2 regions of the Streptomyces sp. NPDC002276 genome follow, and region 1 is predicted to be linked to the other one. Evidence: riboswitches for the same ligand, from Rfam matches in the RefSeq annotation. Region 1 holds a riboswitch; the other holds the start of a gene.

Region 1 (4,401 bases):
AGGGTCGACTGGATGGTGAGGAGGTTGGAGACGCCCGGCTTGTTCTCGGCGTCGTAGCGGATCACGGTCTCCGTGTCGGTGACCGCGCTCTTGACCTTCTTGGCGGTCGCCTTCGGGTCGTCGAGGAGGTTGATGAGGCCCTTCGGGGTGGACGCCGACTTGCTCATCTTGATCGACGGGTCCTGAAGGTCGTAGATCTTCGCCGTCTCCTTGAGGATGTACGGCTTCGGGATCGTGAAGGTCTCGCCGAAGCGGCCGTTGAAGCGCTCGGCGAGGTCGCGGGTCAGCTCGACGTGCTGGCGCTGGTCCTCGCCGACCGGGACCTCGTTCGCCTGGTAGAGCAGGATGTCGGCGACCTGGAGGATCGGGTACGTGAACAGGCCCACGGACGCGCGGTCCGAGCCCTGCTTGGCGGACTTGTCCTTGAACTGGGTCATACGCGCGGCCTCGCCGAAGCCGGTCAGGCAGTTCATGACCCAGGCGAGCTGGGCGTGCTCGGGGACATGGCTCTGGACGAAGAGCGTGCACCGGTCCGGGTCCAGGCCGGCGGCCAGCAGCTGGGCGGTGGCCAGCCGGGTGTTGGCGCGCAGGTCCGCCGGGTCCTGCGGGACCGTGATCGCGTGCAGGTCCACGACCATGTAGAACGCGTCGTGGGACTCCTGGAGGGCCACCCACTGGCGCACGGCGCCGAGGTAGTTGCCGAGGTGGAACGAGCCTGCGGTGGGCTGGATTCCGGAGAGCACGCGGGGACTGTCTGAGGCCATGTTTTTTATTGTCTCAGAGAGCTTGGGGGGTTCAGGTGCGTGGGGAACCGGCGGCCGGTGGGAGCTGGTCGCGCAGTTCCCCGCGCCCCTGGGTGAGCTGCCCCAAGGGAGTTGATCAGCCGAGGTCGATCTCCGGGTACAGGGGGAAGCCGGACACCAGGTCCGTCGCCCTGCGCGAGATCTCGTCGGACACCTTCGCGTCCAGGACGTGGCTCGCCTTGCTCGGCGCGCCCGACTTCGTCGTGCCCGGCTCGGTGGTGGTGAGGACGCGGTCGATCAGGGACGCCACCTCGTCCATCTCCGCCGTGCCGAGGCCCCGCGTGGTCAGCGCGGGGGTGCCGATGCGGATGCCGGAGGTGTACCAGGCGCCGTTCGGGTCGGCCGGGATCGCGTTGCGGTTGGTGACGATGCCGGAGTCCAGGAGGGCCGTCTCGGCCTGGCGGCCGGTGAGGCCGTACGACGTCTCCACGTCGATCAGGTTCAGGTGGTTGTCCGTGCCGCCCGTGACCAGAGTCGCGCCCCGGCGCATCAGGCCGTCCGCCAGCGCGCGGGAGTTGTCGACGATGCGCTGGGCGTAGTCCTGGAAGGAGGGCCGGCGCGCCTCGGCCAGGGCCACCGCCTTGGCCGCCATGACGTGCGGGAGCGGGCCGCCGAGGACCATCGGGCAGCCGCGGTCGACCTGGTCCTTGAGGGAGTCGTCGCACAGGACCATGCCACCGCGCGGGCCGCGCAGCGACTTGTGCGTGGTGGTGGTGACGATCTGGGCGTGCGGGACCGGATCGAAGTCGCCGGTCAGGACCTTGCCCGCGACCAGGCCCGCGAAGTGCGCCATGTCGACCATGAGGGTCGCGCCGACCTCGTCGGCGATCTCGCGCATGACGCGGAAGTTCACCAGCCGGGGGTAGGCGGAGTAACCGGCCACGATGATCAGCGGCTTGAAGTCGCGGGCCGACGCGCGCAGGGCGTCGTAGTCGATGAGGCCGGTCGCCGGGTCGGTGCCGTAGGAGCGCTGGTCGAACATCTTGCCGGAGATGTTGGGGCGGAAGCCGTGGGTGAGGTGACCGCCGGCGTCCAGGGACATGCCCAGCATGCGCTGGTTGCCGAAGGCCTGGCGCAGCTCGGCCCAGTCGGCGTCGGAGAGGTCGTTGACCTGGCGGACGCCCGCCTTCGCGAGGGCGGGGACCTCGACGCGGTCGGCGAGGACCGACCAGAAGGCGACGAGGTTGGCGTCGATGCCGGAGTGCGGCTGGACGTAGGCGTGCCGGGCGCCGAAGAGTTCGCGCGCGTGCTCGGCGGCGAGGGCCTCGACGGTGTCGACGTTGCGGCAGCCGGCGTAGAAGCGGCGGCCGATGGTGCCCTCGGCGTACTTGTCGCTGAACCAGTTGCCCATCGCGAGCAGGGTGGCCGGGGAGGCGTAGTTCTCGGAGGCGATCAGCTTGAGCATCTCGCGCTGGTCGGCGACTTCCTGGCCGATGGCGTCGGCGACGCGCGGCTCGACGGCGCGGATCACGTCGAGGGCGGCGCGATAGGCCGTGGACTCGTTCGAAAGGGCGGAGAGAGGCGCGGAATTGTCGGGCATGGGGACCTCCGGACGTGGCGTTCGGCGTTCACGGTACGGCCCAGGCGCACGGCACACATTCCTGCTCGGGCCGCTCCCCGATGGTCGGTCCCATCCCAGCGCGCCAGTCACGGCCCGCCGGTCAGCCTACCGGGCGGGCCGGACGGGTCGGCTCGTGCGTCCAGCATCTGGAGTTCGGTGAGAGTCCCCGCGAGGAGGGCCTTGGCGATCTCCCCTCCCCTAGAGTCCCTTTGTGCTCTTTGGAATGGTGTGCGCGCTCGGCGCGGCGATCTGCTTCGGTACGGCGACGGTCCTCCAGGCGGTCGCCACGCGGGCGGCGACGACGGGTGGGGGCGGGGACGCGGCGCTGCTGCTGCGGGCGCTGCGGCAGTGGCGGTACATGGCGGGGCTCGGGCTTGACGGGCTGGGGTTCGTGTTCCAGATCGCGGCGCTGCGGTCGCTGCCCATCTACGCGGTCGGGGCGGCCCTGGCGTCGAGCCTCGCGGTGACGGCGGTGGTCGCCGCGCGGCTGCTGAAGGTGCGGCTCAGCGGGATGGAGTGGGCGGCCGTCGGTGTGGTGTGCGCGGGGCTCGCGATGCTGGGGCTGGCGTCGGGGGCGGAGGGGGACCGGGCCGGTTCCATGGCGTTGAAGTGGGCGATGTTGGGGACGGCCGGTGCGGTGCTGCTGCTCGGGCTGGTCGGCGGTCGACTGCCGGAGCGGGGGCGGGCGTTGACGCTCGGGCTCGGCGCCGGGTTCGGGTTCGGGGTCGTCGAGGTGGCGGTCCGGCTGATCGACTCGCTCTCGCCGTCGACGCTGGTCGGCAACCCGGCGACGTACGCGCTGCTGGTGGGTGGGGGCGCCGCGTTCCTGTTGCTGACGACGGCGTTGCAGCGGGGGTCGGTGACCACGGCCACGGCGGGGCTGGTGATCGGGGAGACGATCGGGCCCGCGGCGGTGGGGGTGGTGTGGCTCGGGGACCGTACGCGGGACGGGCTGGAGTGGCTGGCGGTGCTGGGGTTCGCGGTGGCGGTGGTGGGGGCGTTGGCGTTGGCGCGGTTCGGGGAGGCGCCGGAGGAAGCGTCCGACCAGGCCTCCGTGGAGACCGTGTAGGTCACGGCAGCACCCTGCACAGCGCCTCCACCGCTCCCGCCCACGCGTGGTCCGGCGGAGTGCCGTAGCCCACGACCAGGGCGTCCAGGGGGTCGGCCTGGGCCTGGTCGTGGCGGTAGGAGGAGAGGGGGTGGAGGGCCAGGCCCTGCCAGGCGGCGGCCTGGACCACGGACTGTTCGGTGCCGGGCGGAAGGCTGAGGACGGCGTGGAAGCCGGCCGCGATGCCGGTGACGTGGACGTCGGGAGCGTGCTGGGCGAGGGCTTCGACGAGGTTGTCGCGGCGGCGGCGGTAGCGCAGGCGGGCGGCGCGGACGTGGCGGTCGTAGGCGCCGGAGGTGATGAACTCGGCGAGGGTCAGCTGGTCCAGGACACCGCAGGTGTCGACGGCGCCCTTCGCCCTCGACACCTCCTCCGCGAGTGACGGGGGCAGGATCAGCCAGGCCAGGCGGAGGCCGGGGGCGAGGGACTTGCTGGCGGTGCCGAGGTAGACGACGTGGTCGGGGTCGAGGCCCTGGAGGGCGCCGATCGGCTGGCGGTCGTAGCGGAACTCGCCGTCGTAGTCGTCCTCCAGGACCAGGCCGCCGGTGCGCCGGGCCCAGTCGACGGCGGCGGAGCGGCGGTCGTGGCGGAGCGGGACGCCCATGGGGAACTGGTGGGCGGGGGTGAGCAGGACGGCCGGTTCGTCCGTCAACTGCCCTGGATTCGTGCCCCGTTCGTCGAAGGGGAGCGGACGGGTGCGCAGACCGGCCCTGTCGAGGAGCTGCCAGTGCGCGGGCAGGCCGTAGGACTCCACCGCGATCGTGTGGGCGCCGCGGGCCCGTAGTGCCGTGCCGATCAGCCGCAGGCCGTTGGAGATGCCCGCGCTGATCACGATGTGCTCGGGGTCGGCGCGGACGCCGCGGGCCCGGGCGAGGTAGGCGGCGAGGGCGGTGCGCAGTTCGATACGGCCGCGGGGGTCGCCGTAGCCG
Region 2 (4,401 bases), on a different contig from region 1:
GGCGCGACGAGAATCACGAAATCGGGTGTGACGATCGCCCGGGTGCCGGACACGAACGGAACATGAGCAACGACGAGATCTTCGCCGCTGCCTATCGCGAGCACTACTGGGCGGTCAGCCGCTACGTTGCCCGGCGACTGGACGGGCGGAGCGGTGAGGTGGAGGAAGTGGTGGCGGAGGTCTTCACCGTCGCCTGGCGCCGCCGTGCGGATCTGCCGTCGGCTCCGCTGCCGTGGTTGTACGGCGTGGCCCGGAACTGCCTGGCCAACGCGGTACGGGGGTATGGGCGCCGGCGGCGGCTTGTCGACCGGCTGGGCAACGACGAGAGCGCGCATGGGCGGCAGATCGCGGTGGGGCCCGATGCGGAGGCGCCCGGTGGGTGGGTGCACGAGGCGCTCGCGCGGTTGTCGGCCGCCGACCAGGAGGTGCTGCGGTTGACGGCGTGGGAGGAACTGGGTGTGGAAGAGGTCGCCGTTGTCCTGGGGTGCGGTGTGCGGGCTGCGGCCATGCGATTGCATCGGGCGCGGCGACGGTTGAGAGCGGAGATTGATCGTCTCGTGGTGCTGGGAGGGGCGGGGCGATGAATCAGTATTCTGCCGCGCCGTCGTGGCTGGTCGCGCAGTTCCCCGCGCCCCTAAGGGGCGCCACAGCTGGACCGGAGGATCGACGCCATGGTCGATGAACTTGAACTCCTGCGTGGCGCCAACCCGTTCACGGCCGACGGCCCCCTCTACGGTGACGGACCGCTCGACCACCACGCCTCACGTCGGCTCAACCGGCTGCTCCACGAACGGCGTCGTCGGCTGCTCTGGAGTCTCGTGGCCGGAGTCGCCGTGCTGGCGACCGTGTTCACGCTGTTGCTGGGCGGGCCCAGCGGTACTCCCGCCGTGGCGGCGCCCCGCCCCCTGGTCGTGCAGGCGCACTCCACGCCCGTGTCCCTGAAACAGCTCGCCGCTCTCGCCGCGGCGGTCGCGGTCGACGGAACTCCCGTGCTGCGCAAGGGAACTCACGTGCAGTCGTGGAGTCTCGGCATGTCCGACGACAAACCGCCGGTCACCATCCCCGAGGAACGCATCGTGCGCTGGAACGCGGACGACAGTCACACCGAGCGTGTCGTCGAGGACGGGCATGTGGTCAAGGAGACGACGTATCCGCCGAGTTGGAGCGATGTCCCGCCCGAGGCCCGGCCCCCGCACGACGTGGCGGGGCTGCGGGCGTATCTCCGGGAGACGGCGTACAGCAAGACGCCGTTGACGACTCCCGAACTCCTCGCCGCCGTCGAGGAGTTGCTGGACCACTGGACGCTCGGGGCGCGTGAGTCGGCCGCGTTGGCGCGGTTGCTCGCGGGGGCGGAGGGGCTGCGGCCGGTGGGGGAGGTGACGGACCGGCTCGGGCGGCGCGGGGAGGCCTATGTGTATCGGCAGTCGGGCAGCCGTCTGATGCTGATCATGGACCCGGCGACCGGCGCCGTTCTCGGGCTGGAGAGCACCTTCACGAAGGACCAGCCCGAGTACGGCGTCAAGGCCGGGGACGTCATGGACTACAGCGCGTGGACACGCTGATCACACCCCGAGCTGCCGGGCCGCGGCCGTCACGGTCTGTTCCAGGAGCGTGGCGATCGTCATCGGGCCGACGCCGCCCGGCACCGGCGTGATCAGCGAGGCGCGCTCGGCGGCGGAGTCGAAGTCGACATCGCCGACGTTGCCCGCGTTGTAGCCCGCGTCGAGCACGACCGCGCCCGGCTTGATGTCCTCGCCGCGGATCAGCCGGGGGCGGCCCACGGCGGCGACCACGATGTCCGCCTCGCGGACCACCGAAGACAGGTCCCGGGTGCGGGAGTGGCAGTAGGTGACCGTCGCGTCGCGGGCCAGGAGCAGCATGCCGACCGGCTTGCCGAGGATCGCGCTGCGGCCCACGACGACGGCCCGCTTGCCGGACGGGTCGACGTCGTACTCGTCGAGCAGCCGCATGATGCCGCCGGGCGTGCAGGACACGAAGCCCGGCAGCCCGAAGCTCATCGCCGCGAAGGACGCGAAGGTCACGCCGTCGACGTCCTTCTCCGGCGCGATCGCCTCGAACGCGGCCCGCTCGTCGATGTGTTCACCCATCGGGTGCTGGAGCAGGATGCCGTGGACGGTGGGGTCGGCGGAGAGCGCGGTGAGGGTGGCGACCAGTTCGGCGGTGGTCGTGGTGGCGGGGAGTTCGACGTGCCGGGACTCGATGCCGGCCTTGCGGCTGCGGTTCTGCTTCATCCGGACGTAGGTGACGGAGGCCGGGTCCGCGCCGACCAGGACCGTTGCGAGACAGGGTGCCGTACCGGTGCGTTCCGTGAGGTCGGCGGCCTGCTTCGCGGTGTCCTCGACGATACGTCGGGCGAGCGCCGTACCCTCCATGAGCCGTGCCTGGGACATGATCCACTCCTGAGCTGGTTGACCGATCGCCCAGGCGCACGGCATTCACTCCGCGTGGGCCGCTCCACGGTGGTGCTCCACCTCAGCGCCAGTCACGACCCACGAACAGCGTAACCGAGGCTCCACGACCGGTCCCATACCCGGTCCTACGGCCGTCAGGACCCGCTCTCCGCGGGCGGTGCAGTCGGGTCGACACCTGCCAGGAAGTCCCGGGCCTGCGCCGCGAGACGTGGCGCCCCGATGGCCTCCGCCCAGCGGGCGACCTCCGTCGTGAGTGCCCTGGCCCCCGCCTCGTCGCCGGAGTCCCGGGCCAGCACGGCGAGCAGCAGTAGCTGGGACAGGGTGCCGGGGACCGTGCCCGCGCCGGCGCCCAGCGTGGTCGCTCGGCGCCAGCGGTGCAGGGCCAGGTCGTGGTCACCGGCGTCGTGGTCGTGGTCGCCGAGGTGGCGCAGGGCCTCGCGCGCCAGCAACGGGTCGTCGCGCGACTCGGCGGCGCGCAGTGCGGACGTGTAGTGCGGGGGTGCTCCCGCCAGGTCGGCGAAGTGGTTGTCCGTGATCAGACCGAGGTACATCTCCGCCCAGCCCCGGCGCCCCTCGTCCGGGGCGTCGTCCCGCAGTGCCGTCGCCTCGCGGAGCAGAGACGTGAGGGCTTCCGGGTCCTTCCCGTCCGGGCCCAACCGGAGCCGGCCGTCGACGACGAGCAGCCGTCGGTAGGTGTTCCGCAGCCGCGCGAAGTCCACGTCCCAGTCGCCGCCCGGGAACTCCTTCCCGGCCGCTTCGATACGTGCCGTCGCGGTGTCCGTGCCCGCGAACCAGTCCTGTTCCAGGGCCACTTGAGCGGCGGCGCGGGCGATCCGCGCCCGGGGGTCCGGTTCGACGGCGGTGCACGCGTCCAGCAGGCGCGAGGCGCGCTCCCATCGTCCCGTCACGCTCAACTCGTGGGCGGCGGCGATGAGTTCCTCGACGGGTATGACCACGTTCGCTGGGGATGTCATGACGGGGAAGGTAGTTATGCGAAAAACTATCCACAAGAAAACCACTGCGGGAGGCAGACGGTGGAGGACTCGGTCGACCGGCATGTGGCGCACTGGGTGAAGGAACTCGCCTGGATGGACCCGGTGAAGGAGGAGATCTTCTTCCGGCTGGCGATCCTGTCGCGCCATGCCGGTCAGGCGCGGCGGGACGTGCTAGACGCCGACGGGCTCAAGCAGTGGCAGTTCAAGGTGCTGCTCATGCTGCGCAGGCTCGGGCCGCCGTACGAGACGAGCCCGTCACAGCTGGCGGAACTCCTGGGACTGACTCGCGGGGCGCTCTCCGCGCGGCTGGCGGCCGTCGAGGAGGCGGGGCTGATCGCCCGTACTCATGAGACGGGGGACCGGCGGCGGGTGCGGGTACGGCTCACCGACGCCGGATACGCAGTCCTTGAGGAGCATGTGGCGGCGGAGGAAGCGGGCGAGCTCGCGCTGCTCGCAGCACTGACCCCAGCAGAGCGGCGGACGCTCGCAGACCTGCTGCGGAAACTGGTCCTCGCCGTCGAGACCCAGCGGTGACGGCCGGTACCGTGCTCGCCGAGAAGGTCCAGGTCAGCCGGGTGGTGACCCGGACCTTCGGCGCCATCCTCGCTAGCCGTCCCATGCCTGGATCATGGTCTGCCGGGTGATCTTGCCGTCGTCCAGTACGAGCATCGACTCGGCGAGGACCCGGGTCCCGTCGGCGTACTGACAGGACTCGCTGTAGGCGACTCGATCGCCCTGTACGACGCACTCCTCCAGTTTGTGCGTCATGTCGCGGCTGTAGACGTCGGCGAGCATGGCGCCGATCTCGTCCCGGCCGTGCAGGACCTTGGGGTTGCTGGGCTGGGTCTGGTGGTCGACGACGTGGATCTCCGCGTCGTCGGCGTAGAGCGACAGAAGTGTCGCCGCTGTGTGATCTTCGATGCCCCGGCGCAGGGCTTCGGTGTCGAAGCCGGGGCGTGCCGCGGTGCCCATGG

Evidence for each region. A riboswitch is a leader RNA that binds a small molecule or an ion and turns the genes downstream of it on or off. The one in region 1 is predicted to bind ZMP and ZTP.
Region 2: another riboswitch for ZMP and ZTP. It lies ahead of ACWIHT_RS40670 (bifunctional 5,10-methylenetetrahydrofolate dehydrogenase/5,10-methenyltetrahydrofolate cyclohydrolase); the one in region 1 lies ahead of ACWIHT_RS05980 (glycine hydroxymethyltransferase).

The regions. Positions count from the first base shown of each region.
Region 1 covers NZ_JBSFCQ010000002.1:194,207-198,607, reverse strand. The annotation lists gene trpS (tryptophan--tRNA ligase) at 1-764, opposite strand, end outside; gene ACWIHT_RS05980 (glycine hydroxymethyltransferase) at 880-2,343, opposite strand; ZMP/ZTP riboswitch at 2,375-2,464, opposite strand; gene ACWIHT_RS05975 (hypothetical protein) at 2,588-3,433, shown strand; gene pdxR (MocR-like pyridoxine biosynthesis transcription factor PdxR) at 3,435-4,401, opposite strand, start outside.
Region 2 covers NZ_JBSFCQ010000024.1:565-4,965, forward strand. The annotation lists gene ACWIHT_RS40660 (RNA polymerase sigma factor) at 63-584, shown strand; gene ACWIHT_RS40665 (CU044_5270 family protein) at 672-1,562, shown strand; gene ACWIHT_RS40670 (bifunctional 5,10-methylenetetrahydrofolate dehydrogenase/5,10-methenyltetrahydrofolate cyclohydrolase) at 1,563-2,411, opposite strand; ZMP/ZTP riboswitch at 2,433-2,517, opposite strand; gene ACWIHT_RS40675 (hypothetical protein) at 2,567-3,406, opposite strand; gene ACWIHT_RS40680 (MarR family winged helix-turn-helix transcriptional regulator) at 3,467-3,961, shown strand; gene ACWIHT_RS40685 (nuclear transport factor 2 family protein) at 4,034-4,399, opposite strand.